DNA from 4 places in the Psychrobacillus mangrovi genome. Region 1 is predicted to be linked to each of the others. Evidence: predicted binding sites of a transcription regulator. Region 1 holds the regulator's gene; each other region holds the start of a gene.

The links. Region 1 encodes LexA, which represses DNA repair genes until DNA is damaged. Its sites were predicted from a motif close to CGAACATATGTTCG; they were not measured.
Region 2: a site for LexA is predicted at 4,033-4,046, ahead of WAX74_RS00455 (rRNA methyltransferase). Genes of this name have one in related genera too.
Region 3: a site for LexA is predicted at 4,978-4,991, ahead of uvrB (excinuclease ABC subunit UvrB). Genes of this name have one in related genera too.
Region 4: a site for LexA is predicted at 3,414-3,427, ahead of WAX74_RS15225 (YolD-like family protein). Genes of this name have one in related genera too.

What each region holds. Positions count from the first base shown of each region.
Region 1 is NZ_JBAWSY010000001.1:438,162-446,528, reverse strand. Features, by position in the region: gene WAX74_RS02250 (VOC family protein) at 118-504, shown strand; gene WAX74_RS02245 (alpha/beta hydrolase) at 717-1,373, shown strand; gene WAX74_RS02240 (STAS domain-containing protein) at 1,659-2,489, shown strand; gene WAX74_RS02235 (hypothetical protein) at 2,697-2,993, shown strand; gene WAX74_RS02230 (hypothetical protein) at 3,016-3,177, opposite strand; gene WAX74_RS02225 (hypothetical protein) at 3,291-3,482, opposite strand; gene lexA (transcriptional repressor LexA) at 4,447-5,067, opposite strand; gene yneA (cell division suppressor protein YneA) at 5,236-5,553, shown strand; gene WAX74_RS02210 (YneB family resolvase-like protein) at 5,550-6,197, shown strand; gene WAX74_RS02205 (DUF896 domain-containing protein) at 6,263-6,496, shown strand; gene tkt (transketolase) at 6,582-8,367, shown strand, end outside.
Region 2 is NZ_JBAWSY010000001.1:77,414-85,780, forward strand. Features, by position in the region: gene parC (DNA topoisomerase IV subunit A) at 1-844, shown strand, start outside; gene WAX74_RS00435 (hypothetical protein) at 1,002-1,211, opposite strand; gene WAX74_RS00440 (MarR family winged helix-turn-helix transcriptional regulator) at 1,623-2,057, shown strand; partial or broken gene WAX74_RS00445 (ring-cleaving dioxygenase) at 2,102-2,251, shown strand; gene WAX74_RS00450 (NADPH-dependent FMN reductase) at 2,338-2,934, shown strand; gene WAX74_RS00455 (rRNA methyltransferase) at 3,478-3,855, opposite strand; gene uvsE (UV DNA damage repair endonuclease UvsE) at 4,624-5,589, opposite strand; gene WAX74_RS00465 (TRAP transporter large permease) at 5,969-7,243, opposite strand; gene WAX74_RS00470 (TRAP transporter small permease) at 7,240-7,737, opposite strand; gene WAX74_RS00475 (TRAP transporter substrate-binding protein) at 7,752-8,367, opposite strand, start outside.
Region 3 is NZ_JBAWSY010000008.1:92,637-101,003, forward strand. Features, by position in the region: gene WAX74_RS12410 (FAD-binding oxidoreductase) at 1-584, opposite strand, end outside; gene WAX74_RS12415 (enoyl-CoA hydratase-related protein) at 705-1,481, opposite strand; gene WAX74_RS12420 (EAL and HDOD domain-containing protein) at 1,638-2,867, shown strand; gene WAX74_RS12425 (hypothetical protein) at 3,308-3,673, shown strand; gene WAX74_RS12430 (competence protein ComK) at 3,677-4,210, opposite strand; gene WAX74_RS12435 (IDEAL domain-containing protein) at 4,393-4,629, shown strand; gene WAX74_RS12440 (hypothetical protein) at 4,792-4,923, shown strand; gene uvrB (excinuclease ABC subunit UvrB) at 5,057-7,039, shown strand; gene uvrA (excinuclease ABC subunit UvrA) at 7,045-8,367, shown strand, end outside.
Region 4 is NZ_JBAWSY010000013.1:65,458-73,824, reverse strand. Features, by position in the region: gene WAX74_RS15245 (WD40/YVTN/BNR-like repeat-containing protein) at 1-622, opposite strand, end outside; gene WAX74_RS15240 (hypothetical protein) at 888-1,298, shown strand; gene WAX74_RS15235 (lipid II flippase Amj family protein) at 1,610-2,398, opposite strand; gene WAX74_RS15230 (hypothetical protein) at 2,801-2,995, opposite strand; gene WAX74_RS15225 (YolD-like family protein) at 3,012-3,383, opposite strand; gene WAX74_RS15220 (GIY-YIG nuclease family protein) at 3,595-4,932, opposite strand; gene WAX74_RS15215 (ATP-dependent DNA ligase) at 5,296-6,117, shown strand; gene WAX74_RS15210 (hypothetical protein) at 6,351-6,599, shown strand; gene WAX74_RS15205 (hypothetical protein) at 6,960-7,481, opposite strand; gene WAX74_RS15200 (hypothetical protein) at 7,692-8,123, opposite strand; gene WAX74_RS15195 (DUF3953 domain-containing protein) at 8,216-8,367, opposite strand, start outside.

The sequences.
Region 1 (8,367 bases):
GTTATACATTTTGGATTATTTGTCTTTCAAATAAAAATTATTTAGATCTATTAAAGGTATTTTATTTAATTTAAGAGAATATCTTATGAAATTTAATTATAGAATGAGGGATTAGGAATGACAAAAACATTTAGTAAGAGCAATGCTATTAATGGAAAGGTAGTTATATGGCATTTTGTTGAGGATTTGCTTAGTGCAGTAGAATGGTATTCAGACCTTTTAGGGATGAAACCGACAAGCAATATTGATGTCGCTTACTTCTTCTCTATAAATCAACTTACAAAACTTGCAATTAGTAATCGTTATAAAGCAAATGAGAAGAATGAGTTACCTAAAAGCTCTACATTGGATTTGCAAAGCGATGATATTTTTGAGACATACCGGATTTTTAAAGAAAAAGGTGTTCAGGTAGAAGAGATACAAAATCCCGTGTTTAATTACTATGAATTTTATTTGAGTGATTTAGAGAATAATATCATTAGAGTGCATGGTTTTGTAAAATAATAACGGTTAATTGTTACTTCTCTCAATTGTGAAGTGGCTAAATAAATGAACTTCAACTACCTGGCTATATGGATTTACTAGTTTAATAGTAAATAAATAATTAAGCAATATTCTAAATTTGCTGTTTAGATGAAGAATGTATTTTATGATACAAAACAGAATTCAGAAAGGGTAGGGTTTGTAGAAGTTACTATAAGAGGGAGGCTTTTGAGATGAAATTCATAAGTAAGAGTATTGAGGGATATAAAGGGATAAAAATTCCTTATAAACTCTACGGTAAAACTGAAGACTCGCAGGACTTATACATATTTCTACCAGGTTCAGGTTACACGGTAAATAGCCCAGTTTTTCATTATACAAGTGGAATTCTTTTTAATAATAATAAAGATATTTTAGAAATCAATTATTCTTATAAAGCAGATCTTTATCATGAATTTAGCAAAGAAGAGATTATCAAAGCAGTTAAAATAGATTCAAGATTAGTTATAGATACGGTATTAGAAACTAACACTTACAAAAATTTTTATTTTATAGGGAAATCCTTAGGAACAATAGCTATGAGCTCAGAATTACGAAGAGAAAAGTTTAAGGAATCTAAAGTAATATGGTTAACTCCTTTATTAAATTTAGACGAAGTTATAGATACTATAGTTAATAGTGGAAACAAAGGGTTTTGCATAATAGGGGATGAGGATGAAATTTATTCTGAGGAGTTATTTGGTAGATTGAAACAAAATACAAATTTAATGTCGAAATTAATTCCTAGTGCAAATCATAGTCTTGACCATAATAGTGACAGTATAATTTCAATAGATATTTTAAAAGATATTATTACTGACATAGATACTTTTTTATCCGAAGATTATTAGAAGCTTGCGAAGTTTTGTGCTTTAGCTGGAGGTAGGAATTACTTTTAAGCTGCCTTGGTGATTTCTAGAACATCATAATACTTAGCACGGGATGATTTATCGATTCCGATATATGTTGAACTGAATGGAGAAAGCAATCTGAGATTTTCGAAGAAACTCATATAGTGTTTGTGAGCTATTAAACAAGGAAAGTATGTGAAAATCATTATTTTTTTAAAATATATCAAAATCAATGGTATTTGTTATACTTGAGTATATAGCAATAATAAAGTAGGAGGATCACGAATGATTCGCAATAAATTACTATATGACTTTCTAAGCGAAAGAACTTGGTTAATAACTGAACGTTGGTACGCAACACTTAATAAAGATCAAATAGGAATTTATAGTACTTTAGAACAAGAAGAAATAGATAAGCTAAAACATCAAAATCATAGATTCCAAGAAAAATTTGTTCATTTGTTTAATGAGCCAAATGAAACATTTTTAGAAATTTTTGATGATTTTGTGGAATCAATAGTAGCAGATGAAGGTCATCAGAAAACACCGTTAACTGAGATAGTAGGGGAATTCTTTCGTCAACAATATTTATACTTAGAATTAATAGAAGAATTCGTCGAAATGTATCCAGAAGAACTTACTATTAAACAAATATTTGCGTGTCACAGTGCAATAATTGAAACCATTAACGGAGTCATACTTAAGTTTAGTAATGAATTCATAAAACAGACAGAAATTCGATTAATTGCTCATCAAGAAATGATAATAGAATTAAGTGCACCCATTATTGAGTTAATAAATAAGACAGCAGTTTTGCCGTTAGTAGGTGAGATTGATACGAACAGAGCAAAGGTGATGCTAGAACAAGTATTAAAGCAATGTGCGGATTTCCAAATTCGTCATTTGTATATTGATTTATCCGGTGTTCCTGTTGTGGATACAATGGTTGCACAGCAATTATTTCATATGATTGATGCATTAAAGTTGATTGGAGTAACATCTAGTCTTTCAGGGGTGCGTCCAAGTATAGCTCAAACAACTGTACAACTAGGCATAGACTTTTCAAATATAGATACTCATTCTACGATAGAACAAGCTATGAGAAAACATAAATAATTTAGCATAAGAGCTCTGATTTTGGGGCTCTTTTTTATTATATAAAAAAATAAAGAAGTTATTTCGCCTATTAATATTGAATTGTCTAAACCGATATTTAAATAGTATAAATAGAGGAAGTTAGAGGTGTTAAATGGATATAAAAGATTTAATAAAAAAAATAAATGAAAGTATGATACGCTGGATTTGATTTCAGCTAGAAGTTATATGGAAAATAATATAGAATTGATTAGTGAAAATAGACATCTTTTACGGAGTAATGCTAGATTATTGTTTGAAATACTAAAAAACAATACACAATCTGTTATAAACTCTTTAAGCCGTAAAGAGATGAATGTAATCTATTCCATAAATTCTTATGCAACAAAGTTTGATATAAGAGGATTGAAATTATCTGTTAAAAATAACCCAGAACTGCTAGTAAGAAAAGATATTGAGTATTACTTAAATGAAGATGCCAAAACTTTATTGACTGGCCTGAGTGTTCTTAATAACTCTAAATAATATTATAAATTTTTTTGAGTAATTACTGATGTATATTATAGGATTCTTGTTCTTGTAGTTGTAAAATAGCCAAAGCCTCATTTAATAGATTGATATCTTCTAGAATTTGTTCTTTAATAGAAGGATTTTCACAATTTCTATAGTCCTCTAATAAATAATTTAGTTCATTCTTGATGAATATCATAGGTCATTTCTCCTTTAAAACTTCTTTAATACTTTAATTATGAACTAATTTTAGGGAAAAAGAAATAGTGATTATTAATAATAGGTGCCCTACGTAATGTAGGGCGCATAGTACTATGGTTTTAATCGCTGTTCTTCAATCCACCAATCAATATGTTCAAGATTAAAAACAATCATAGTGGAAAGAGGTTTTTGATGTGGTATCTCTTTTTTTATTATTAAATCGTCAATTTTTGATTCAGACAATGGAAAATTTACTGAATCAAGATACTCTACTAAGCTTTTAATACCATAGACTCTATTCAATTATTCACCTCCCACCAAGCTTCTTTACTTAAAAAACAAGAAATCTTAGAGTTAGGTATTAAGTGAAATATGAGTTATATAAAAAATACCCTATTTTCTTAATTTTATTCCTTTTATTTTTTTTTATTATCATTTGGAAAAACTTTCGGTTTATTCTCTTTAGTTTTGAGGTATATAAATACAGAGAAACATATGTGATCTCCCTTCAATTTTCTCATAAAAGATTGTCAGATATAGTCTCACTCTTATTAGAGTGAGACTATTTTTTATGTCTAAATTTAGGGAATATAAAAAGTACTTTAAAAGGCTATTCAATTTTATTGCAATTCTTATTAAAGAATGATGCTTAGAGTGCTGAACTTAATAAATATAAAGGAGGGAAATAATGTTTATTAGACCTTGTGAAGGAATATTACTTCGCGATTTAGTCCTTCTCGAAGTCAAATAGTCAGAGCTTTTTAGTAGGGAAAGTAACTAGTGTGAGGAGCATGGATGGTAACTGAAATACAATAACGATTGCTCATGTATTAAATAATACGAGACATTATATACTTAATAGATTAGGTAAAAAAATAGAAGAACTTGAGAGGAGAATAGATTTACTAGATAAAAGTAATAATGTTTAACAAGATCATTCTCTAGCTAAGTAGTTTAGTTTTGTGGAGTACCCTTGTAAATAGAGTAGTATTTAACAGAAAATATTCGTTGGTTTTCCCATTTTACGAATTATTTCTCCTTTAGGTTTAACCTTTTCTTGAATAAATCTATAGACAAACACATATTAATAGAATTAGATTCCAAACTTATACTCTTGGTAATAAAATAATAACAAAAACCCCTCGACCAAAAGGTCAAGGAGTTTTTTCGATGATCTAAACAAAAATGTCCACTTTTTGTTTAGATATGATATCGGCTCTACGTAATCATACGGATTATAACTCTATCTGTCAAGTCAACCATGAATCTATTGAATATGTCGATAAACACCTACAACTTTACCAAGAATAGTTACTGAGTTAACGATGATTGGATCCATTGAAGAGTTTTCGGGTTGTAATCGAAAATAGGATTTTTCCTTAAAAAATCGTTTTACAGTTGCTTCATCTTCTTCTGTCATTGCAACTACAATTTCACCGTTATTAGCGTATTGTTGCTGTTTAACTACAACATAATCTCCATTTAATATACCCGCTTCAATCATACTGTCACCCATAATTTCTAACATAAACAAGTGATCATCAGAAGTACCAAATGTTTCAGGAAGGGGGAAGAATTCTTCCACATTTTCAATAGCTGTAATTGGAAGTCCAGCAGTAACTTTACCAACTAAAGGTACATGAACAACACCCTGTTTTTCTATAGTTGAACTTGTACTATCTAGAATCTCGATGGCACGAGGTTTAGTAGGATCTCTTCTTATTAATCCTTTGCTTTCTAATCTTGCTAAATGACCATGTACAGTAGAGCTAGATGCTAGTCCCACCGCTTCACCTATTTCACGTACAGAAGGTGGATATCCTTTTTTTCGCACTTCATCTTTTATAAATGCTAATATATCTTCTTGTCGTTTAGATGCTTTCTTCAATACATTCACCTCTTTTTATTTTATAAGAGTTTTTTTCTTATTTATAGTATATCAGCCTATAATATGAAATGCAAACATAGGTTCTAAAAGATGTTGACAAAAACATGCGTTCGCATTATTATAAGAACATACATACCGAACAAACATTCTGTAAAAGGGGTTATACTCATGAAATTATTAGCAAAAAATTATTTTCTTACTTTATTCTTTGGATTAAGCCTAACTTTCATTTTATCAATTGTTATAATAAACTCTCAAGTAGCTGAAGAAGAATATAAAATAACAGTAGAACCAGGTGATTCATTGTGGGCACTTGCTGATAAATTTAAAACAGAAAAATCAAGAGATGCATGGATTAATGAAGTAATGAAAATAAACAATTTATATACTGCACATATAAAAGCTGGTGATGTTTTAATAATTCCGAGCGAAAAGGAGCAGTTTAATTTTGAGAATTCAACAGAGTTAGCAGGGGATAGTCAATGAAAGCAGTTATATATTGTAGAGTAAGTACAGAAAAAGAAACACAAGAATCGTCTCTAGTAAGACAAGAAGAAGAGCTAACCAACTTTGCAGGTGCCCAAGGGTACGAGATTGCAAAAATATTTAAAGATCAGCATAGTGGTTACGACATAGAAAGAGATGGATTGCTTGATTTATTATCCTATATTAAAGAAGAAGCAATAAAAGCTGTTTTCGTTCAAGACGAAACACGGATTGGTCGTGGTAATGGAAGGATGGCAGTTTTACATCTTCTTCAAAAAACAAATACCTCAGTTTTTACTCTTCAAGATAAAGGTGTATTAAATTTAAACGAAATGGACTCTATGCTTTTAGAAATTTTGGCTTTAGTCGAAGAATATCAACGGAAATTGCATAACGCTAAAATTAAGCGCGGAATGAAGCGGGCAGTGTCTCAAGGTTTCCGGCCCGAAAAGAATTTAAAAATGCGAGGAAATCAAGAAGGTAGGGAAAGAATTGAAGTTCCCGTTGATGAAATAGTAAGATTACGTAATGCTGGCTTAACTTTCGAGGAAATTGCTGCCACGTTAAAAGGTTTGGGTTTTGAGATAAGTAAAGCCACTGTACATAGACGTTATATTGAATTTACTAAAACACACGGAGGTTAAAGGCTTGCACTCTGTGTGTTTTTTCCTTACCTTTATATAAGAATAAAATATAAAGGGTGAGTGTTATGCTTAGTAAAGAAAAACTTGCAAGAATTAGCGAATTATCGAGAAAATCGAAGTCTTCTGGATTATCTTTAGAGGAAGCTAAAGAACAAAGTTCATTAAGAAAAGAATATTTAGAGACATTTCGTGCAACAATGAGAGATACTATTGAAAGTGTGAAAATTGTGGATCCTGCAGGTAATGATGTGACACCAGTAAAAGTGCAACAAGCTAAAAAAGGGAAATTTCTGAATTAATCAATCAATAAGAAACCATTGATAATGCCGAGATTGTTGTCTAAACTATAGATATAGAAAAAATTAGCTCGAGAGGATGTCAAATATGTCACTTCAATCAGATTTACTTGCAATTAATACCATACGTACTTTATCAATTGATGCAATAGATAAAGCAAATTCTGGTCATCCAGGTTTACCAATGGGAGCTGCACCAATGGCTTACACACTTTGGACAAAGCATTTACGACATAACCCAAATAATCCTAATTGGTTCAATCGTGATCGTTTTGTTTTATCTGCAGGTCATGGTTCTATGCTTCTATATAGTTTACTTCATCTTGGTGGATATGATCTTCCTATGGAAGAGATTAAAAACTTTAGACAGTGGAATTCTAAAACTCCAGGACATCCAGAGTTTGGTCACACGGCAGGAGTAGAAGCTACAACAGGTCCTCTTGGACAAGGCATTGGAATGGCTGTTGGAATGGCAATGGCAGAAGCTCATTTAGCTGGGACTTATAATCGCCCAAGTCATGAAGTTGTTGATCATTACACCTTTGCTCTTTGTGGAGATGGAGATTTAATGGAAGGCGTAGCAGCGGAAGCAATTTCACTTGCCGGTCATTTGCAATTAAGTAAATTAATTGTTCTATACGATAGTAACGATATTTCTTTAGATGGAGATTTGAATAAATCATTCTCAGAAAAAGTAGAAAAACGATTCGAATCATACGGCTGGAATTATATTCTGGTGAAAGATGGAAATGATATTGAAGAAATTTCTTCAGCGATTGAAAAAGCAAAGGCTCAAAATGATAAGCCTACTATTATTGAAGTTAAAACAGTAATAGGATTTGGTTCACCGAATAGAGCGGGTAAATCTGATGCTCATGGTATGCCACTAGGAAAAGACGAGACATTATTGGCGAAAGCTTCTTATAAATGGTCTTTTGAGGCAGACTTTCATGTGCCTGAAGAAGTATATGAAACATTTAAAGAAGCTTCTAACCGTTTAGGTGTGGAACAAGAAGAAGCTTGGATTGAAAAGTTAAATGCTTATTCAAATGAATTTCCTGAGCTTGCAGTTACATTAAAGCGTGCTATTAAAGGTGAATTACCGGAAAACTATGATGAAGCTATGAAGGTGTACGAAGAAGGGACATCTCATGCAACTCGTTCAGCATCAGGTGATGCAATTAATGCAATAGCTCAAAATCTACCATCATTCTTTGGTGGAAGCGCAGACTTAGCAGGTTCGAATAAAACTACTATTAAGAATGCAGGAGATTTTTCTTCGTTAAATTACGAAGGTAAGAACATTTGGTTTGGTGTTCGTGAATTTGCAATGGGTGCTGCTTTAAATGGTATGGCGTTACATGGTGGGTTACATGTATTTGGTGGTACATTCTTTGTGTTCAGTGATTATGTAAGACCTGCGATTAGATTATCTGCTCTAATGGGACTTCCAGTAACATATGTGTTCACACACGACAGTATTGCTGTGGGGGAAGATGGTCCGACGCATGAGCCAGTTGAACATTTAGCTTCTTTAAGAGCAATGCCAGGATTATCTGTCATTCGTCCAGCAGATGCAAATGAAACGAAAGAAGCATGGAAGCTTGCGGTATCTTCTAAAAACAAACCAACAATTCTTGTTCTTTCAAGACAAAACCTACCAACACTTAAAGGTTCTGTGGAGAAAGCAAATGAGGGTGTTTCAAGAGGTGCTTATGTAATTTCTCCAAATGACCAAGCAGAAGCAATTTTACTTGCTACTGGGTCAGAAGTTAGCCTTGCTGTAGAAGCACAAGAAGCTCTTGCAAAATTGGGTATTCAAGTTTCAGTTGTATCTATGCCATCTTGGGACTTATTCGAACAACAGGATAGTG
Region 2 (8,367 bases), 360 kb from region 1:
TTTCGCTATTAAGGAATCTGATTACTTATTGTACCAGGAGCCTATTAATACGCAGCATCATTTACTTCTGTTCACATCCAAAGGTAATTATATTTATCAACCTATCCATGAACTACCGGATATACGTTGGAAAGATCTTGGTCAGCATATTTCTAGTATCGTACCTCTCGATACAAATGAATCCATTATTAATGTAATAGGAATCGAAACTTTTGACCTTGACCTATGTGTGCTCACAGCAACTAAGGAGGGAATGATCAAACGTTCTCTACTTTCAGATTATGTTGTCCAACGGTATGCGCGTCCAATAAAGACGATGAACTTGAAAAAAGATGATGAATTAATTCTTGCACTATTAGTTTCGCCATCGGATGATGTGTTGTTCACGACATATCTTAGCTATGCAGTACGATTCTCACTTGATGAAGTACCAATTACAGGTGTTAAAACAGGTGGAGTCAAGGCGATTAATTTAAAAGATGATGATTATGTAGTAAGTGTAAATGTTATTTCTCAAGATACTAATGAAGATATAACTCTAATTACACATCGTGGTTCCGTGAAAAAAATGGCCCTAAAAGAAATAGAATCTAGCGGTCGTGCGAAACGAGGAATCGTGACACTCCGTGAACTTAAGTCGAATCCTCATAGAGTTTTTGCTGTTATATTGACGAGCAAAGAAGATGAAGTAGTATTGGAAACTGAAAAAGGGGTTCAAGAAGTTGTTCAATCGCAAACGCTTCGTCCAACAGATCGCTATTCAAATGGATCCTTTATTGTAGATACCGAAAAAGACGGTCAACTTGTTCGAGTTTGGAAACAACCAAAAGTACCGAAAGAGTAAGGAATAATCTGTAGTGAAATATTATGATATGCCGCACTTGCTCTTTGATGTGGAATCATCTTACCCTAACAAGTGTTCTACTAGCATGATGACAGTTGTTTTTAGAGTGATTAGTGTATTTTCATGATACAAATGCCAAAAAGTAAGTAGTATTTAATTAAGCAATATAAAAAGCATTTCCATCGGGTATTCGACCTTGTTGGAAATGCTTTTTATGTTTATTTTGATGCTGTTGTAATTTTTCCTGCTTTGTTTTCGTTTTTCGTACATGCATACTAAACTCCACATCATTACGAAATGTTGTTACATCTTTACCTGTATTACGTAGTTGGTGAGAACGCTTTTTGTGCGCTGCAGACTTTGCCATATAACCACTCCTTCAATATTCTTTCAAGAAATAGAGTATATCAAATTAGGCCATAATACAAGTGGATGAATGCACTTAAAGGAAATCAGCTATATACTGAACAAGTGTTCTAACATACAAAAATGGGGAAGTGTTAGAATGGATAGCTATTAACCTGTTGCAATATGATGAAAATGTTAACTCACACGCACATATAAATTTAGAGATCCTACTGAGAGGAAGTATTAAACATGATATTTTGTAGCTTCTTATTTTAATATACAGGTTTAAAACATAACGTTTCACAAAATACATGCTAGACTTCAATTCTATTTAATATTAACTAAAGTGTTGACAGCTGAGAAGAATACATGTTACATTTATTTCGAATTAAAGATAAATTAATTGAAGATATTTTCGGGAGTGGAACGATTGGAATTAGCTACAAAAAAATTAAATGCTGTTTCCCTTATCCTTCGTGCCTCACAATCAATTCAAGATGTGATTAGCAAAGATGCAGCTAGATATGAATTGAACCCAAAAGAGTTTGCTGTATTAGAATTACTCTACCATCAAGACGATCAGCCGATTCAAATGATTGGGAAAAAGGTTCTCATTTCAAGTAGTAGTATCACTTATGTGGTAGATAAACTGGAACAGAAAAAGATTGTTGTTCGTAAAGCATGTCCAGAAGATCGTCGAGTTACTTATGCTGGTCTAACGAGTCTAGGAAAGACGCTTATGAATCAAATTTTTCCACAGCATGAAAAGAAACTGGAACAAATTTTCGAACAATTATTAGATGAAGATATTGATAATATGATTGAATTACTCAAACAAATTGGATGTCGTGCAAAGCAGGTATAGTTTTATTAACTATATATCTCGAAGTAAAGATTTAATCGTTCGAGGGGCCAGTACCATTGGAATTTGCCATTACAGGCTTAGGACCTTTACATGTTCGTATTGCGCAACTTGATTATTTTAAAGAAGTATTGGAAAAAGTAATGTTAATGCATGAAATTGCAAAAGAAAGTTCACTGCATTTATTTGAAATTGGTTGAGGCAGCCATGCGACCAATCAATACGGTTCGAAACACACTAAACATAGAAAAAGAGTACTTATAAGGAGGTGAAAAATAAAAAAATGGGCTTTTTAGATAAATTATTTGGAAAACAACAAGAGGAGGAAAAAACAATGACAAAATCAAACATAGGTATTATTTTAGGATCAACACGTGAAGGACGCGTAAGTCCACAAGTAGGGGCATGGGTAAAAGAATTAGCAGATAAACGTGGAGATGCAAACTACACTATTATTGATATCGCAGATTACAAATTACCACTTTTAGGTGAAGCAGGCGGCGACGCATCAGGTGCAGCAGCATGGTCAGAAATCATTGCAAAACAAGACGGATTCGTATTCATCGTTCAAGAATACAATCACTCTATCACAGGTGCACTTAAAAATGCTTTAGATTACTTACGTGACGAGTGGAACAACAAAGCTGCAGGTATCGTATCTTACGGTTCAGTAGGTGGGGCTCGTGCAACAGAACATTTACGTGGTATTTTAAGTGAATTACTAGTAGCACATGTACGTGTACATCCGGCACTATCCCTATTTACAGACTTCGAAAACGGTACGGATTTCAAACCAGCTGCAGTACAAGCTGATTCAGTAAACCAAATGTTAGACCAAGTTATCCCTTGGACAAATGCATTAAATACAGTACGTAGATAAATATTTCATATATAAATCTTTAAAAACCACAAAATGTGCATGAGGATCATGTACATTTTGTGGTTCTTTTTTATAAATTTTGAGCAAAACGCTATCATGTAGAAGGCAAAATGATTTTCTTTAAACGCTTAAATGACACTACTGAAATTAATTTAAAAGGGAACTAAAGGAAGAGAAAAGGCTCTAGCGTTTTAGGGATGTTTTTTTGGTTTAAAACAGTTATAGTCTTGTAAAAATAAATAGGTGAAATTAATTGAACAATAAATAGTTGTGACTGTAGATTGTAAACTAAAAAGGTGATTGGAAGCTTTTATAGGAAATTCGTTTTGCAAGACAATAATTAAACATTAGATTATAAAAAGCAAATTTTAAAAAGCTCGTTATATAGCTGTGAAAATGTTATTTGTTGAAGAAAAGCTAAATTCTATAAAATATCTCACTGTTTCAAGTATACTTTATTAATGAAATACAACTTCTTATAATTTATATTATGACCACATCCCTATTTTGTAATTAGTATTTATATCATTATTAAGACTCCCTTCAGTTTAATTCTATTCTATATCTCCAATTAGCGTTTTTTACTTCGGATATATTTATAAATGAAAAACTCGCTTCTATCACGTCATTTAAATTAAGACTATTACTTTTTGCAAACAATCGGAGCTTATCCAGTATTTCTTTGTCACATGTTGTTCTGAACTCTACACGATCTTTTGGACGCTTTTTCTTATCAAAAATTATTGTTCCTTCTTTTAGAATATTTTCAAATCCATTCTCAAGTAAATAGCCAATATGTGTATTGTTTTGCTCAGCCATTATTTTCAATTCATTTATTAGTTCAGAACTTATTCTTGTCTTATATTCACTTCGTGACTCATCGATAGTTTGAATCAATCTGCCATTTATTAATTTCCACATTTTATTTTACTCCTCCACTAATTTTAGTCTTTGTGTTAGACGTTCTCTTTAGTATAGCACGCAGAAAATTTCAGTTGTAGGTTCCATTTCTTTATAAGACTTACCTTGCGTAATTTGAATGATAAGCTCATCCGTCATTCCAGATTTTCTACTCAAGTCTATTCCCTCTTCCTTATTCAAACAAACGTTCCCTTTAACTTTAAAATACGAGCCATATTCCTATTAAATCGAAATTTTCGTCATCGTAATGCCTTTTTGAAACAAATGAATTGCTATTAATTCTATAATTGTTTGATAGTTTATAGTGTGTTGCTCTGTTGTTTGAAACTCAGCCATTGAAGATTACGATGAAACTTTTTTCATCAAGCCTCTCACAAATCTCTTTACAAACGCCGTAATGTGTGCCAATTATTGAATGTGGGTTTGACGGTGCCTGAATCTTTTGTATTTCTTTTAAGTGGAACAGTACAGCTAAAAACCTCTACCTATTTTTGGTAGAGGTCATAAGATATAAAAAGACACACTTTCCACATAAATTCAAATTCATCGTTAGATAAATAATATTCATCCCCATGGAATTAAGACTAATTAAAAAAGAGAGTATCACAATGCCTAAGCATTGGTGACACCCTCTATACCTACTAACTACTCTCTTTGACTAGCCCCCCTCGTTATTACAATAGATTCAACAAAAAGAGCGTTGTATCTTGTTTGATTGACCCTCCCCAACACCATTAGCGATAACCTTATCAGGAAACACTTTCGATATTACTTTAAATAAAAGGAGGATTTATCAATCATTTCAACATCTTCTCTTTTTTTAATATCTTTGATTAAGGAAAACAGAGCTTCATCCTTCTTTTTGGCCTCAATCATACAATCGATTTGCGGAACTGTTCCTTTTATTTCTTTTAGAAATCTGAAAAACATGTTCACATCCACATAATTTGAATGATGACGGAATTCAGCCTCATTTTTAGGACTTGAGATATGCATTTTGATTGGAAGCGGTGAATCCTTCCATGTTGCCACAACCCGATCCCAATTTTCTACCCAATTTTCATTGCGATGGTGTGCAAGATGATGATGATAATCAAATACAAGCGGAATCCCTAATTTTTCGCATAAATAAAGAGTATCATCAAGTGTAAATGATTTATCGTCATTTTCTAGGATGATCATCTTTTGAATGGATCTCGGAGCATCACCCCAATTATTAACAAAACGCTCCAATGATTTTTCTGTTTCTTTATAGTTGCCACCAACATGGAGCACACAGCGATGAGTAGGATCAATTTTCATTCCCTTTAACAACAAATAATGCATTTTTAAGGTGATTAATGAATTTCTCAATACATCTGTTTTGGAGGAATTCAGTACAACAAAATGGTCTGGATGAAAATCAATTCTCATGTTATTTTTTCTCGAAAACTCCCCTATTTCGTACAGCTTCTCTTTTAACGGTTTCATATAATCCCAATCGAGTAGTTCTACATGATTGGCTAACGGAATAAGGCGAGAGGTTAAGCGATAAAAATGAATTTCATTAAAGACATTATGTTTAAGAAGCCTATGTGTATTTTCTAAATTAGTGAGTGCTATCCGTTCTAGTTTACGGATTGCCGCTTCACGATCGTTGATTTTTTGGAACTGAGAAAACGTCATTGTTTTGGATGGGGAAGCATTTTTAAGTTCCATACTCATCGCAACATATCCTAGTCGTACAATCGTCATTCTACCACCTCATCCATTAGTATGTAGAAAATATGACGGTAGTAGACAATTTCATACATATTTAATTATTCCTAAACACATCTATTATTATTGTGCCAACAAGCCAACAGGAGTATTTTAAACAGACTGACAGCTAACTCTTAACTTAAAATGTAATCACTTGTTTTAATAAATCTAATTTATTTAGTTTCGTTCAAGGAATTGGTAAATCCCCATCGTTTCTTGTTTATTCAACTCATGAATACGCTTGAAAACTAGAAATCTTCGACAGGATCAAGTTTTAAGCTATCAAGGTAGAAAATAGAAAATCCGGGCGTTAATTTCTTCTTAAGAACATAGAAAGGTACTTGGATTATCTCCAAGTACCACTAGTTCATTTCTATTTAACATCTCCAACCATAAAGGTCGCAATCTCCGGAAATATCGAAAGCACAACTATCAACAGTACCATGATAATGGCATAGGGGATAACTCCCTTAACAATTTCGTCGATAGTATTCGTCCGATCTATTCCTTTTAATACGAACAGGTTTAAGCCTACTGGAGGCGAAATTAAAGCTAACTCCATGTTAATCACCATGATTATTGCAAACCAAATTGGATCGAAACCTAGTGCAATAATGATTGGATACAAGATTGGCAAAGTAATAACCAATATAGAAATCGTTTCAAGGAACATCCCTAATAATAGCAACACCAAATTGATTAGGATAAAAATAATCCATGGCGAAATGTCTTGTGAAGTTGCGTAATTGGTAATTGTTTGCGGAATTTGTAACATCGTCATTATGTAACCAAGTAACATCGCACCAATGATGATGAATAAAATCATTGCATTCGTTTTTACTGTAGCGAATAAAATTTTCTTGAAGTTTTCCCAGTTCAAATTCCGATAAACGAAAGCAGCAATCGCAAAACTAACAACTACTCCCACTGCAGCCGCTTCAGTTGGGGTGAAGATTCCTGTGTAAATACCACCAATAACGATTATTGGTAATATTAATCCCCAAATTGCTGTTTTAGTAGATTCCATTCTTTCAGCCCAAGTTGCCGATTCTTCTTTGATATGACGAGTTTGGAATGCTGCAAACGCCATAAATGCCAAAGTAAGGATTAGACCTGGTACTATTCCCGCGATGAACAATTTACCAATTGATTCACCTGTTACGGAACCATAAATGATCATTGGAACACTCGGTGGAATTAATATACCTAGCGTCCCACCTGCTGCAAGCAATCCCAGAACATGTCGTTTGTTATATCCTCGTTTAACCATCTCTGGTAATGCAACAGATCCAACAGTTATCGCAGTCGCGACACTAGATCCGGATATCGCTGCAAATATGGCGCAGCAGAATAAAGTGGCAATTGCTAATCCACCTGGAAAATGACGGAACCAACGGCTAGCCATTTCATAAAGATCTCTTCCTACTCCACTGATCAATAGCACTTGGCTCATTAGTACATACATAGGTAAAGCTGATAAAGTAAAATCATCCAGCGATTTATAAGCTATAATCGGTATTTGTGCAAATGAAAAAGTACCACCATTAAAGAAGAACATCCCTGCAACTGCCAGCAAAGAAAGGGCAAATGCAACTGGCAAACCTAATAATAAGAGAGTACCCAGACCACCTACAAAGAAAATATTCATATATGTTCTCCTCCCTTATGTATCCCACCATCAATGATTTGCAATACAAAGGCCAGACACAATAGTACACCACCTACCGGAAGGAACATTTCCGGTAAGTACATCGGTATACGCAATAAAGAAGAAGAAGTAACGCCTAATTCCATCGTTTTCATGACATGATGAAACCCATAATACGTAAAGATGATGCTGAATACTAATCCCATTGCATTTGATATATAAGCCAGTATTGTTTTCATTCGATCATTTACATTATTTATCAATAAATCAACGGTAATATGAGAATAGGTTCTTACCGCATACGCACTTCCTAAAAAACAACTCCCAATAATAGCATAGATGGAAAGTTCTGTAGCCCATATCGTCGGCTTATTGAACAGCCAACGTGAGATTATTTCAAAGAAAATCATAACGGTTGTGATAATGATAAAGAAACCCGATATATAAGCCCCTATTTTGATCAGTAAATCAGAAAAATTATAAATTGCCTTCATGGTGTCTTTCCTCCTTACTGCTCATCTACCAATTCCAAAAGTTCTTTCCCTAGTTCACCAGAGTTTTTAGTGAATGCATCCCAAGCAGGCATCCCAGCTTCTTTCCATTCTGGTAAGTCTTCTTCAGGTACAATATATACTTCCATTCCTTTTTCTTCTAATTGTTTCGCCGTTTTCTCGTCTTCCGCTTTTGCTTGTGCACGAATCCAATTTTCTGATTCTTGTGCAGTTTCAGTTAACAAAGTTTGTGTTTTTTCTGGCAGACCATCCCAGAAATCTTTGTTAACTGCTAAAATAAATTCTAAATATGCGTAATTATTAATAGTTAGGTATTTTACTACTTCGTCATATTTACGTTGAACCATGGCAGTTGTTCCAGAAGTTGCTCCATCCACTGTGTTACGTTGAAGAGCCATATATACCTCTCCACCACCCATAAACACTGGTGAAGCTCCATAAGCTTTGATTAATTCGGAAGGTATGTCTCCGATACTACGTATTTTCAACCCTTTAAAATCAGATGGTGATTTTAATGGACGTTTATTGTTTGCAAATTGTGTATAACCATAATCAGCATACATTAATACTTTTGCACCTTTTTCTTCCATTGCAGCACTCAACTTGTCGCCA
Region 3 (8,367 bases), on a different contig from region 1:
AATCCATATCCTCCATTCACTAATTGGAACAGTTCCGTATTTTCTTCTCGACTTACTTGAATGATTTTTCCTTGTGAAGTGAGTAATCTAAATGATTCTACTGTTTCAATTAAAGAAGTATATTGAATGTCACGACCGTGGACATTTACACTTAATGAACCGCCGACAGTGAAAATATTTTGAGATTGGCTTACCTTTAATGCAAGCCCATAAGGGTTGATATAGGATTGAATATCCGCCCATGTAACCCCGCTTTGTACAGTGATGAGTTTATTCTTTGTATCTAATTCAAGAATTTTATTATAGCTTTTCATGTCGAGTAGGATGCCATCAGGATAAAGTGTTTGCCCACCTTGACTATGTTGCATTCCTGCTATGGAGATTGGAATATCTTTTTCATTTGCTTCTTCTATAATATTAACTATATTCTCTTCACTATCACTTGATTTTATTGCCTTCATTTTAACAGGTAAAAGACGTCCGTGATCCTTCACGACAGGTTCGGCAAGCTTTGATTGAAAGAGTATGAGGGAACAAACAAGTAACAAAATATAAATAATTACGAAATAATGTCTCTTATAAATTTTTCTCTCCTCCTATATCAAGCGAAACTGGGCCATATTTTTATAATGGTTTGGAAATTATGAAGTTATCACATAAAAAGGAGAGAAAAACCAAGATGATTGGCATTTCTCTCAACTGTATTACTTCCCTTTAAAAACAGGTTTTCTTTTTTCACTAAATGCGTTTAATGCTTCTATTCTATCTTCTGTTGGAATGGTAATTTCATAAGCTTTACGTTCGATATTTAATCCAGTATGCAAATCGACATTCATGCCATGTTTGATAGCAAATTTTGCTTGTTGCAGTGCAATTGGTCCGTTAGCGAGCATAAGTGCAGCGAAGCTTTCTGTTTCTGCAATTATTGTTTCGCGAGAAGTAATTTTTGTTACTAAGCCGTAAGCTAATGCTTCATCTGCTTTTAATCTTTTTGCGGTTAAGATAAGCTCTAATGCTTTCGCTTCTCCGATAAGGCGAGGCAGACGTTGCGTTCCGCCAGCTCCCGGAATAATGGCTAAGCTAGTTTCCGTTAATCCAAGTTGAATGTCATCTGCCGCTATCCGGAAATCACATGCAAGGGCAAGCTCTGTTCCGCCACCAAAAGCATAGCCGTTTAGCATTGCAATAGTTGGCTGTGGAAGATTTTCAATTGCTGAAAAAACTTCACCAATCTTTAATATATTCCGCTTTACTTGTTGGTCAGTCAATGATTTTCGTTCTTTTAGGTCAGCTCCAACACTAAAGGATTTTTCTCCAGCACCTGTGAAAATTACGACGCGTATATCCGGATTTATACGAATAGTTTCCGTGATATCTCCAAGCTCTTGAAGCATGTCATAATTAAATGCATTCAGAGCATCCGGTCTATTGAGTGTCACATATGCAATATTTCCATGTTCTTCATATTGAATAGATTTCATTTTCTCTCCCCTTTTAAAAAAATATCTCCCATACAAAACATATCATTTTACAATTAGTCTGTCATCATTAGGAGATAATTTCAAATATAGGTCGATTTTCCTTTTTTGATTTGATACAATTATGTTATTGACATTCTAAGGATTAGAGGAATTTACGTGGACATTTTTGTTGCGAGACAACCTATTTTTAATAAAAGTGAACATATTTTTGCATATGAATTGCTATATAGGAATGGTTATGATAATTCTTTTCCAATAATAGATGGTGAAACAGCTACTTTAGAAGTGCTAATTCATTCTTTCCTAACGATTGGTATTAATGAACTAGCTGGGGAAAAACTATGTTTTATTAATTTTACTGAAAACTTACTTGAAAAAGAAATGTTCACAAAAATTCCAGAGAATAGAATTGTAGTAGAAATCTTAGAGGATATTCCTATAACCTCTGTTTTGCTTCAAAAAATAAAGGAAATTAAATCTTTGGGCTTTTTAATTGCTTTGGATGATTTTGTCCTCCAAAAAAATATAGCATTATATGGAGAGTTATTTTCGCTCGTTAATTTCATTAAAGTCGATTTTCTTTCAAGCACAGCCACGGAAAGACAAGCAATCGAACGAATAGTAAAAAAAAATTATCCACATATTGTGCTACTAGCGGAAAAAGTTGAGACTCGGGAAAAGTTTTATGAAGCGAAAGCTGCTGGATATGGACTTTTTCAAGGTTATTTCTTTGCTAAGCCTGAAATTATTAAAGGTACAGAGATACCAGCCAACTTGGTACAGTACTTTCGGATTATTAGTCTTCTACGAGACGAATCTTCTTCTATTGAACAGGTAGCAGATGAAATCGAACGTGATGTCTCCCTATCATTTAAAGTATTGAAATTAATTAATTCCCCTGCAGCACGATTGAAATCAAAGGTTCGCTCGATAAAGCAAGCTGTACTAATGCTTGGGTTAGAGGAATTAAATCATTGGTTGTATGTTCTTTTACTTCATGAATCTAAAGCGAATCATTCGGGTGACGGAATGGCGCTAATTGAGGCTTCCTTATTTCGAGCGAAGTTTTGTGAGTTACTTGCGAAAGCTAAAATTGAACCAAATGCGTCAGAATATTTTTTAGTGGGCATGTTTTCCTTAATTGATACGCTCCTTCATCGATCGATGAACCAATTACTCCAGGATTTACCGCTTTCTGATGAGGTAGCAGCAACCCTTTCTGGTAATTCCACGGAAATGACTCCATATTTAGAGTTGGCAATTGCCTGTGATGAGGTTCAATGGGAAGATATGATAGAGGGTGCAACGATACTGAATATCGATAACGATACCTTGAATATCATCTATTTAGAAGCTCGTCGTTGGGCTGCTGAAATATTGAATTAACTACCATTCTTAGAGGTATTTCCCGAGTATTGAGAAAATAATAAGGAAGCATCTTAGTGGTTTGGAGAAGTGTCCGCTCGACTCCTGCGGGAAAAGCGAGACAGACGAGACCCTGCAGGAGCTTGTTAGAGGATGGCAATCTAAGTTCGCCGCGTCCTGCGGCAACGATTGCATGACCAACATCCTGTTGGCCCAAGCGGCTCGGCGCTCGCCCGCGGAAAGCGAGCGGTAAGCTTCGGAAAACCTGATGATATCATATAAAAAAATTGAGTTTGTATACAGTCTGTAACTACCATTCATATAGAATGGTAGTTTTTTTATGAGCAAATGTATTTAATTCATTAAATTGGAAAAAATATTTTTTGTAGATTATTGCATTTTACATTAAAAGTTGTACAATAATATAAGAACAAACGTTCTTGTTGGAAGGAGGATATGATATGCCACTAATACCGGATGAATCTTTACCATACTTAGAAAACATGATCTATCTTCCGATGGTTTTAACCATTTTGGAAAAGGATAGAACCATTTTTGAAAAAGGCCCTTTTAAGCTAAAACGACCTTATATATCTATGGTGGAGAAAGCCGTGAAGCAAGTTCAAAAGGAATTAAAAGAGACACATATTTATATGAAGCGACATAGTATGAAAGTTCTTCGTGGAGAAGGTGATGATATGTTCACTGAGTATGTATTTTTCCATGGTGGTTATGAAGAACATCGTAGGTACTTAAACGTCCGCCTTCGAAATAGAGTAGAAGAACTCATTTCTATGTATTTTGCGCTTGTAGAAAAAACTAGTTGAATTCTAAAAATTATTAGAAGAATATTGATTTCTGGTAGATAAAAATCCCTCATATGACAGGTGACTCATTCTTTTTAAAAAATGGGTATTTAGCAGGTTTGCAAACCCAATTTGTTTGCTTAACGTATTCGCCGAGGTTTCAACAGTAATTGTTTGACCATTCGTTAATAAAACCTTACACATTCCTTCACTTGCATGAAACCCATCAATTGCTTTAAGTGAAAACCAAACATTTAAATCCGATTTTGGTGAAAGTAAAGGTATTAATATACATGGATTTCCATAGTCATGTGCAATAATTATAGGAAGTTTAAGGAAATTTCCGAGTGTTTCTCTGGAAAGGTTTTTTGCTTGTTGAAAAGAGGAGCCATAATAGGAACATGATTGCCTTACTATATCGTAAGGCTTTTTACCTACTAATATAGTTTCCCCTGAAATATTAGTAACCTTTGTATAAACTTTGTTGTTTATTCGGACTGGCTGTAGAACTGCAGTTTCAAATGAAACGAGGAAGGATTTATCTTTTATTATTTTCATCGTATTTTCCCACTCCTTAGTAGTTTATACATCAATTATAGTTAAATATGGAAATAAAGCAATCTAATATAACGAATTTTCTAAAAATTTTAAACTAATGTTAAAATCATAATTTTCTCAAAATGATTGCATCTCTTGTTTTACTTTTATATAATGAAAAAAAGACATCGGGGTGATCAGAGATGGACAAACAATATTCATACGCAGATTTCTTAAAAGCAATGGGACAAACAGGAAAAGAAAGCTCTGCAGAAAAATTGTTAAACGAAATTTATCTTGATATGTTTTTAAACATAATTCACCGGGAACAAAGTAGTTTTAGATTATTGCAGTTAATTGATGACGCATTAGACCAAAAAGATAAGAATGCATTCATAGAGTATACGAATGCATTACAACAATTGCAAAGTATAAAGTAAAACCAAAGCCGCTTTTGCAGAGCGGCTTTTTTTTATGATTGAAATTGATTTAAAATTCGATTTATTTCTACAGAAATTCTTGTAAACTTATTTATTAAGTAAGGAGATAGAAGCTTACCGGGATCAGGATCTTCTGCCGCTTGGTTTATTCAACAAAACAAAATGCCTGGAATCACATTAGAAATATCATCGTATATAGGTGAGAATCCAGTACCACTTGAAAAATGGGATGCTATCTGGAGACAAAATAATAAAGTAGGCTTGTATTTAGCCTTAGAGGCATCAAAAAGATAATGTTAAAATAACTAGTAATACCGCTTGTTTGAAGCGGTTTTTCTTTTTTATGAAAAAACATACGTTCGTTTTATTCGTGTTGAAAAAGATAGTGTGTTAAACTGAAAATATTCAAGTTATGGGAGGCTATCATATGGATCAAATTTTTGATTTGCAAGCTCCGTATAAGCCAGCGGGGGATCAAATAGAAGCAATTAAAGAATTAGTAGAAGGGGTTCAGAAAGGGGAAAAACATCAAACATTACTTGGTGCTACAGGAACAGGAAAAACATTTACTATTTCAAATGTAATTCAACAGATTAATAAACCAACACTGGTAATGGCACATAATAAAACCCTTGCAGGACAACTTTATAGTGAGTTTAAAGAGTTCTTTCCTAACAACGCAGTGGAATACTTCGTTAGTTATTATGATTATTTTCAACCTGAGGCGTATGTGCCACAAACAGATACGTATATTGAAAAAGATTCGAGCATAAACGAAGAAATTGATAAGCTTCGTCACTCGGCAACATCTTCCTTATTCGAAAGGAAAGATGTCATCATTATCGCATCTGTTTCATGTATTTATGGTCTCGGTAATCCTGAAGAATATAGAGAAATGGTCGTATCTCTGAGATCGGGGATGGAAATTGAGCGGAATCAGTTGCTTCGAAAGTTAGTTGACATTCAATATGAAAGAAACGATATAAATTTCACACGCGGTACATTCCGTGTTCGTGGAGATGTAGTAGAGATCTTCCCGGCATCAAGAGATGAAAGATGTCTAAGAGTAGAGTTTTTTGGGGATGAAATAGACCGTATTCGAGAAGTGGATGCGTTAACAGGAGAAATATTAGCAGAACGAGAGCACGTCGCTATATTTCCCGCATCTCACTTCGTTACACGCGAGGAAAAAATGCGTCTTGCCATTGAAAATATTGAAAAAGAATTAGAAGAGCAACTTAAATTATTACGTAATGAAGACAAATTATTAGAGGCGCAAAGATTAGAGCAACGTACAAACTACGATTTAGAAATGATGAGAGAGATGGGTTTTTGTTCCGGAATTGAAAACTATTCACGTCATCTTACATTGCGTGAAGCAGGGGCTACCCCTTACACTCTATTAGATTATTTTCCGAAAGACTTTTTACTCGTTGTAGATGAAAGTCATGTTTCATTACCTCAAGTAAGAGGAATGTTTAATGGTGACCAGGCAAGAAAATCGGTACTTGTAAATTATGGTTTTCGATTACCTTCAGCGTTAGACAATCGTCCACTTACTTTTAATGAATTCGAAGATCATGTGAATCAAGCGATTTATGTATCTGCGACTCCAGGACCATATGAAATTGAGCATACCCCTGAAATGGTTGAGCAAATTATTCGACCAACAGGACTACTCGATCCAGTCATCACAGTAAAACCAATTGAAGGTCAAATAGATGACTTGATCAATGAAATCCATGAGCGTTCCGCGAAAAATGAACGGGTGTTAATTACTACATTAACGAAGAAAATGTCCGAGGATTTGACAGATTATCTGAAAGAAATAGGGATAAAAGTTCAATATCTTCACTCAGAAGTGAAAACATTAGAACGAATCGAGATTATACGAGAACTTCGTTTAGGGACATATGATGTATTGATAGGAATAAACTTGCTTCGAGAAGGAATTGATATCCCAGAAGTATCCCTTGTTGCTATTTTAGATGCGGATAAGGAAGGATTTTTACGATCCGAACGTTCTTTAATTCAAACGATTGGACGAGCTGCCCGAAATTCAAATGGTGAAGTCATTATGTACGCGGATAAAATGACTGACTCTATGAAAAAAGCAATCGATGAAACAAAACGCCGTAGAACCATTCAAATGGAATACAATGAGAAACATGGTATTACACCGAAAACGATTGAGAAAAAGATTCGGGAAGTTATTCGTGCTTCTCAAGTTGCAGAAGAAGAAGGAACGTATGCACAAAAGTTAACAAGTGGAAAAACGTTAACAAAAGAAGAAAAAGCAGCATTATTAACGAATCTCGAAAAAGAAATGAAGGATGCTGCAAAAGCGCTTAACTTTGAACGTGCTGCAGAATTACGTGATGCAATCCTCGAACTAAAGCTGGAAGGATGAAGAGTGTGAAAAACCAAGAAATAATTATACAAGGTGCTCGAGCAAATAACTTAAAAAATATAAGTCTAAAAATACCGAGAGATAAGCTTGTTGTAATGACAGGCTTGTCCGGCTCCGGAAAATCCTCTTTAGCATTCGATACGATTTATGCGGAAGGGCAAAGACGCTATGTAGAGTCTCTTTCTTCTTACGCACGTCAGTTTTTAGGACAAATGGATAAACCAGATGTAGATGTGATAGAAGGATTGTCGCCAGCTATTTCTATAGACCAGAAGACGACAAGTAAAAACCCTCGTTCAACTGTCGCTACTGTCACAGAAATATATGATTATATGCGACTTTTGTATGCGCGTGTGGGAAAACCGATTTGTCCTAACCATGGAATAGAAATTAGTTCTCAAACGATTGAGCAGATGGTCGATCGTTTGAGCGAATATCCTGAAAAAACTCGAATGCAAGTATTAGCTCCAATTGTGTCTGGTAGAAAAGGTACGCATGTAAAACTGTTGGAAGATATGAAAAAGCAAGGGTATGTACGTGTAAGAATAGATGGGGAATTAATCGATTTAGATGATGATATTAATTTAGATAAAAATAAAAAGCATAATATTGAAGTAGTTATCGACCGTATCGTAATGAAAGAAGGCGTTGCTGCTCGTTTAAGTGATTCACTTGAATCAGCACTTCGATTGGCCGATGGAAGAGTAATGATTGATGTGATGGAGCACGAGGAAGTATTATTTAGTGAGCACCATGCTTGTCCAATTTGTGGATTTTCAATTGGTGAGTTAGAGCCACGTATGTTTTCATTCAACAATCCTTTCGGGGCATGTCCTGACTGTGACGGTTTAGGGACAAAATTGGAAGTGGATCCTGATCTAGTTGTACCCGATAAAAGTCTCACATTAAGCGAAGGGGCTATACTTGCGTGGCAGCCAACGAGTTCACAGTACTACCCGAAATTATTAGAAGCTGTATGTAAACATTACAAAATTAAAATGAATGTACCGGTAGAAAAATTACCGATAGACCAGTGGAATAAAATAAAGTATGGCTCTGGTACAGATAAAATTCGTTTTCGATATGAAAATGAATTTGGACAAGTAAGAGACAATTCTATTCAATTTGAAGGTGTCTTGGCAAATGTTGAGAGACGTTATAAGGATACATCTTCAGATTACATTAGAGAACAAATGGAAAAATATATGGGACAACATGATTGTCCGACTTGTAAGGGATATCGATTAAAAGCAGAAACACTTGCAGTTAAAGTTAATTCCATGCATATAGGCCAATTAACAGAGTTTTCTATTGAAGAGGCAAATAAA
Region 4 (8,367 bases), on a different contig from region 1:
CAGCGACAACTCCCGTAATTGCCATCCCTTTCTTTGTTAGGGCATCAGTACCCATACGTTTGGATAGTAATCCTCCACCGTATGGTAATTTATGAATGGCACTAACCACATCTCCATTTTGGGCATTGAATGAAATTCGAGTAAAACGGCTATCTCGATCATTTCCAAACACTGTTAGAATGGGCATACCATCAATTCTATCAAGTGTAAAATGATATCCTGTCGCCCAATCTTTTCCTGGTTTTAGTCCGTATTTATCCTTTGCTAGTTGGAGAACATCAGAGCTATCCAATTTAATCTCATCATAGGGTATTGTTGGAACCTGAGATTGCTTAATCGGTCTAAACACGGTAATTTTCTTTTCTGAGATACCAATTAATAAATGCTCGTCTGTACCTGGAGCCATAAATTGCACAAACCATCTAAAGCGTTTCCCTTTTCCTCCTCTCGAGCCTCCCATCGTTTCATCTACACTGTTTACACTTGTAAGTGTTGCTTTTACATTCCATTCTTTTGCCCTCTGGAATCCAATATTAATCGCTTCTTTTAGCGTAATTTCACCATCTGAAGCGATTGTTTCACGACCGAACAAATTTACAAAAACTAAAAAAATTACTAACAAACAAGAGATTTTTTTTAAGAAACTCAAAATTACCACCATCCCATAACTAAATAAGCACATTAATCTTATGGTTAATGTGCTTATTTAGGATGGAGTAAATGCTTCGTTATATTCCCTCTTAGATCCAATTTTACAAACAAAATACACCTTTTATCAAAGAATCCTTATTCAACTAAAGCAACCGTTAGTTGAATAAGAACTATCAGATTATAGTGGCAAATATTCCCATGTTAATTTATACTATTTATAAAAGGAGATGTTGTCATTGAAGAAATTTTTATTTACTTTTACTGTAATAATATTAGGTTTATCAATCTATACAATCACTTTTTCTACTGATTTTGTCGAAAAGAAAGCAGTAGAAAAAGTAAATAATGTAACATATCGATCCGTAACCCCAGATTATGAGTGGATTATTGAGTTTGATAAAGGAATAAATGAACCCATACTAAATACGGAATCACTTTATGTAACAGACGATAAAAATAACCTTGTTGCCGTAAGTATTCAAAGGGATAGTAACAAAACTGTTAGAGTTCTTCCTCCAGAAGAAGGGTATAACCAAGAACCAGTATATACTTTGAATATCAACAAGAATCTTGATTTAGAACATTTAGGAAAATATAATCCTCAAGATACATATAAAATAAATTTTAAAACAGAAGAAGATATATAATTTTAAAACAATTGCCCACTATTAGTGGGCTTTTTAAATTCCCTTGTTCAACTAACCTGCCCCGTTAGCCATCCATGCAGCACAAAAATAGTGCTGCACCACAGAGAATGAAAATGGTTAGTGGAGTCAATACTAATAGTCTACCGAAAACAATAGACTATTAATGCCGCTCTCCTCTTTTTTTTAACGATTAAGCAGGGGTCTTATTAAGTATTGTCATTTTTCTTTTCTTGAAGAAATTAATTTTCATGGTAGTTTAAGTGTAAGCTTAAGCACCTTAGGGTCGATGTTATTACAATGTATTTCTTAATCTATATAATGAACTGTGTAAACCAAGCAATATAATTTGCACCTGGAATGAATAACACCTGTGCTAAAAGTGTTCCTAACAATCTTGATGTCACCATCATAATAGAGGCGCTTTTTAAAGTGACATAGTTTCCTTTTTGGTTGATTACATCATCCGCTAGTATTGAAATTTTGGGGTCAATAAAGATAATTAGTAAGATTGTAGCTATACCATTAATTAAACCTGATGCCATAACAGCAGTTGTTGCTCTTTCAGGCGCAATTAGTGCAGCATATAGTGCGGATAAAACTCCTATTGTATAAATCGCTGTAATCAACATATTAATGCAAAATAATTTAATTGGTATATCTCGCCAGTTCATATCTTTTAAATAAGTATATCTAGGTAGATGAATATGTTTTTTTACACGTTTTAAATAAGGTATTGAAAACCCTTTATTCAATAACGCTGGAATCGATCCGCGTTCCTCTGCTAAATGAATGATTGCCCTTGAGAAAACAGCAATAAATGTCGGTAACAAAAGTAACCCGAGTATTGTTCCTAATGTTGCAGAACCAATTAGAATTCGATATTGACTCTCGACAAATTCTAAAGCATTTTCTTTTGGCGCATTATCAATCAAACTTCCTGTAAAAGGTTGTTGCATCATATTTGCTAACCTTGAAACCATTACCATCACATTAAATAGAGAAAGTGCGGATGCTAATAGTTTCACTCTTGCCCCTGATAAACGTACTGAGTATGCTAATGTTTCAATTGAATGAATAACTAAGATAAATAATGCAATCATTATTAATTGTGATGTGAAAAATTCCAAAGAGATTACCTACCCCACTTTTATTTGTTTGAAAAATTTCCCGATATCTTATCTATATCTCCAATATACTTTATATAAACGAATTAAGTGAATTTATGACAATACTCAATTTGATAAAATTCACTCCTTGTTCAACTATCTGCTTCGTTAGTATAAGTAAATTCTTTCACAATCTCATTCTCATTTTAACATAAATATCCAGTTAGGCTTGAACATAATTTTATTAGAGAAGGCGTCAACATACCATTTACGATAAAATAAACTTTTTCTTTAACATAACTTCTTGTAAATACATTGTTCGAAAGGAAATCACGAAAAAAGCACCGCGATTTGCAGTGCCTACCATTTGTTTTTTATATTCGAACCCGTTACCTGTTAAGTGTTTTTTTGTTGAAGTAAGGAAGTATTCTTCTCTCTCTCATCTATCATGCGACAATACTCCGCTAGCTCATCCATATCTTCTTTCGGCATATTTAGTAATTGATTTAATGTTTCGATTACATGTTCTCTAGGAATCTTTAGCATCAAAGCTTCCACTAATTGATTTATTTCCACGTCCTTTTGATCCATTTATATCACCTCTACTCTATTCTAATACAGTTACATCCACAACTTCATCCAGTTTATACTTATGTAACCCAAATGGATCATCCACTTCCATTGTTCTCTGTTTTAAATCCACACGCTGAATTATACCCCCGCGTAGAACATACTTGCCATCCCTCCACATTTTAATTGCTACATCACATTTTCGAGTCATAGCTAGGTTTATTGTTTCTTCGATTATTTCTAAATCCCACTCATTTAGTTGCGGCCGAGGAATTAATTGTTGTTCCCTAACATAATCCCTCATGAGTTTTACATGCTCTGGCAACACCATCGCAACCCATTTTTTAGATCCTCTATCCTGAACTTTTGATAAATCCAACTCATGGTCAAAATGGTCTTCCCTCATCATTTAAGTACAACTCCTTTTTAATTCATTATAAGAACAAACGTTCTTTTCGTCTAATTAAAAAGCAATGTCATTAAATTTTGGCTTTCTAATATACTCTCAGGATGACCAATTATTGTTAATAAACGGGTAATTTACATTCAGTTTACTTCATATGTTTATTGTACATCTGAGGAGGCAGTAATTTAGTGGCACCCTTATATAACGGTCTCTTTTAACGTTCCGAACTATTTAGTTTTTGTTTTAATGTGAGAGCTTTTGCTCGACGTTCTTTTAATTCCATATTGTGAATTTCGTTTATGTTCATTTTTTCTGATCTTAAACGTTCAATCGCTTCATCAATGATTGCAATTTCGTTGTCATAGTCTTTGAGTTTTCGATATGTCATTGCGTACGATCTATATAATGCTGGAGCATTGTAGCCGTTGTATCGTGCTATATCAAACAACTCAATAGCTCGTTCAAGGTTACCTGCTTTTCGTTCCTTATCGCCTTCTTCCCAATACGGCATCCCTCCGTCAAAGCCTCTCTCCCAGTCGTTCAGGTTCTTTATATCTTTTAATGGAACTCGATTGTGGATTGGATTAATAAGGACATCTTCTGTTGAAATTGTTTCAACTTCGCCAAACTTTTCTTTTAAAAACTTCCAAACATCAATTAAATAATAAGTTGGTATGTTTCGCCCTAGTTTCTCTAATGCTTGCTCTTGGTCTTTTTCATAATTAATCACGTAATCATCACCAATGTATATCCAAGCAGTAACTGATTTTGCATATTTGCTTTTAAGTATTTTGCTTCCGTTTGTTGACAATGTTGCTATTGTTTCACCTTGATACTTGTCTAATTTCCCACCATAAATGATACTAATCTCATCTCGTACATTTCGTGTGATAAAGACTACTGCTTTTAAATTTTCGTACATAACTTCATCAAATGTTTGAGATTTTATGCCAAAGTAATGTTCGTCTATCTCACTTGCGTAAAGATATGGAGCTGTTTCAAATTGGAGCTCAGGCGTGTTGGGACTGCGGTCATATCCGTTATCTCTTTTAGTGAAGAGTGGGATTATGCGGTTCGTTAGTCTATCTTTTGTTTCATTTAGTATTCTCGTTATTTCTTTATCCTCTACCTCTATTGCTTGTTCTTCGGTTAACCCAGTTCCAACAAAGCGAGAGTCAGTATCATACATTTTCCGAATTTTTTCAGCTTCATATGCTCGTTCGTGGAACACTTTATAACGGTTGCCACGTCCTTTTCCGACATAGAATATTTCACCAGTATTTTTGATAAACCATTCATATACATAAAAATCTGTTGCTATACTACCAGTATAAACGCCCACAGGCAATGTAGTAATAGAAAGCCCAGAGTTTTCGTTTACATCAGATGAAATATTGAATGATACACCCATGCCTATTCCAACATCGTTAGATTTTTCAGGTGGTTTTTTCATTTTTTCTCGTTTTAGTAATTCAATTTCTTCAAGATCTTTCTGATTATTATTCGTTTTGTCTTGCTTTTTATTTCCAAAAAATTTGCTAAACAACCCCATTTTAATACCCCCCTTTTTAACTTATTAGATAAGAAATCTTCACGTACTCACCTAATTTTTCTTATTCAACTAAACTGCTCCGTTAGTTTAAGTACATTCACATACTTATTCAGATTTTAACATAAATATCCAATTGGGTTAAAACTTATTTTAATGAATAGAGGGTCGAGAACCTAATACCATTTTACGATAAATCAATCTTAACCTTTAACATAGCCAAATAGAAAGTCGATGAATTTAGGTGTATTTATTAAATCTGTATGCCTTCTTTAGCAAATTGATATGACCAACTTCCTTTCTATTACTCTAATTACCAAATATTTTACAAGTATATCGTGTTACAATTACCTAGAGGTGTTGTATATGTTTATATCCCCTATGCTGCTACACAAATCAGAAAATCCTTTTGATGATGATTCATATATAACAGAACTGAAGCTGGATGGATTTCGTACTATATGGACAAAGTTTCATAATAGAGTGAGAATATACACTCGCCACAACAACGAAATTACCTCTATGTTTCCTGAATTGGTTGGACTCCCTTTACCAGACGGAACAGTATTAGATGGTGAAATAATTGTTACAGATCATGAAGGCAGACCAGATTTTGAAGCTGTTATGGAACGTTTCAAGTCAAAGAAATCAGAGCATAAAATCTCCTTCAGTGTTTTTGATATGATTTATTGCAACAATATTAAAGCTACAAGTCTTCCTTTAATTGAAAGAAAAGGTTTGCTTGAAAAAATAATAACTGAGGACACTCCTTTACTTAATAAAGTAAAATGGGTTGAAGGAGCAGGTATTCAGTATTTTGATTTAATAAAGCAGCACGATTTAGAAGGTATTGTTCAAAAGAAAGCTAATTCGAAATATCAAATTAATAAAAGATCACAAGATTGGCTTAAAGTAATTAATTACAAGTACGATAATGTTTATATATCTGGATTAAGAAAAGATACATTCGGCTTGCTTCTAAGTTTTGAAGATGGTAAGTATGCGGGTGTTATGGAATTCATGACCCCTCAAAATCGAAAAGAATTTTATATAAAATATAAAGACTTTATCACGGAGGAAAATGATAAATATATTTATCTTGGCAATCAGTTAAAAGCTAAGGTGAAGTACAGAAACCTTACGAAAAAAGGATTATTAAGAATACCATCATTTGTGGAGTGGATTTAACGCTCCACTTTTTTTTACTTATTTAAAACAATCTTGGACTAATAATTTGTTTTTCGAATGAAAATCTTTTCCCTATCAGCCCCCACCCCAATTTAAAAAAACAGTTTGTTAGTTTATCGGTCCAACTGGATATAAAATCAACAATTAGGGTACCACTCGAGTCAAAACTCTTCTTTGAGTTCAAAGTGTTTTGGTACAGACATGCTATAATATGAACGCAGGAGTGATCTGGAATGACAAACGACAACTTAATGATGGAAATGCTGAAACAAATGAATACAACACTTTTAGAAGTGAATATGAAGTTTGATGCACTGGACAAAAAGGTTGACACACTCGATGAAAAGATTGGCACACTGGATGAAAAGATTGATTCAGTTACAATAGAAATGAACCAACGTTTTGATGCAGTTGAAAGTCGTCTTGAATCTGTTGAAAACACTGTTAAAAATCTCGCGGTAAAATGTTTGAGCACAATTTAAAATACAACAAGAATCGAATGAAAATCTACCATGAATCATAAGCAAAAATAAACAGCATCCTAAAAGGTGCTGTTTAAATGATTTTTCGATGAGTAAACGGAAGGGAATATTAACCTAGCAAAAATGGGGCACTCCTTGTTAGCAACTAGAATAAGGGCTATTCCAAGTCCATTTAAACACGCATCTGAAACATTATTCTCATGTAGGAATTGTTAAAGTAAAAAAATCACTATTCCTCAAAACTAAACGTCTATCTACTATTAAGGGTTTGATATTTCTTGGGGAAATATCTTATATGATGAACATAGCAAGGGACATTTAAGCGGCCATTAGTGTAAAAATTAAAGTTAACGCACTTTATTATAAAAACTCAATTGAGTTACTTATCCCTTTGTAATTTAGATATATTTGGAAGTTCCGTTCTTTAATTAATTCTTCGAGTTCTTCCTTGGAATATTCACGATATATCGTTTCAAACGACAAGGTATATAAGTATCCATCACGTGTGTCTGTCAGCGACATTGGTTGGATGGTTCCTAATGATTCCTTCATTATGGTAGATTCGGTCACAACCTCAAAATTGAAAGATGACCTATCTTCATTCAATATTTCTTTTTCCGACGCCAACGATACTTCATATCTCACTCCCCTAAGAGGTGTTTCTGAAGCACTGTCATTCAAGTTAACAAAAATACTTTTAATTTCACTAATTTTAAATGGAACTGAATAGTCTGCATTCCTACCGATGTTTAAAGGTTCGCTTACTTCTATTTCCTCTATTTTAGTTAATTGTTTAGTGTCTTTTTCAACTTGCTTATCGGTACACCCTATTAATAAAGATAATCCGAGCAAAGTTAACACACTAATATAAAATCTTTTCATCATACTCCCCCTTTGATTTTGTTCAGCTAACCTGCTTCGTTAGTTTAACTGTAACATTTTTCCATGGATTTCTAATATCTACTTGGTGTTTTGGATAAAATAATTGACCATCGAAATGATGGTCTTGTTTACATCTCTTTCCTCTTCTTAACCATACGACAAATTATTGTAGAAACGCAGACGTTAGTTAAACAAGATAATGTATCTTCACTAAATTCTCAAATTTCCATTCTTTTCACTTAGAACTTTCACTCTTTTAGACCTGAGAACCTCATCTATACACCAGAACAGGCTTGAAGATAGAAGGGAGGTAATAAAATAAAAGTTATCATATAAACTCCTAATGTCAGCAAGTAACAAATCCCTTTCCAATTCTGAAAATAAGATGGGGATCACAATAAACAAAGCAGCTAGAAATAAGTGAATAAATAACGCCAAACTTCCTCTAAGCAACCCGCTTAGTTTTGTTGTAATGATATCAGAGAGAATAGATGCTGGTATTCCATAAAACAAAAGAATGGGTAATAGATACATACCTATTATCATTACAAAACCAGTCTGTTCTTCGAGGAAAAAAATTAACATAACCAACACACAAGCAATTACCGCGGAAACAAGCTTTCTAATAATTACATGACTCAACCCAATCAAGAACCCCCTTTTAAGTTAACCTACTGTATTAGTATATTAAGTTAACAAAAAGATCATTGTCCCCTTATTAAAACAACACCCTGTCAATTAACCATAATACCTTGAATCGCAACGAATAAAATAAAGAACGATATGCACAAATAGAAGATACCCCACGATAAACTTTGAGTTCTTTTATATTCCCGCAATCCTATAATAATGAACATTGCACTCATAAGTATGAACATCAATGGTT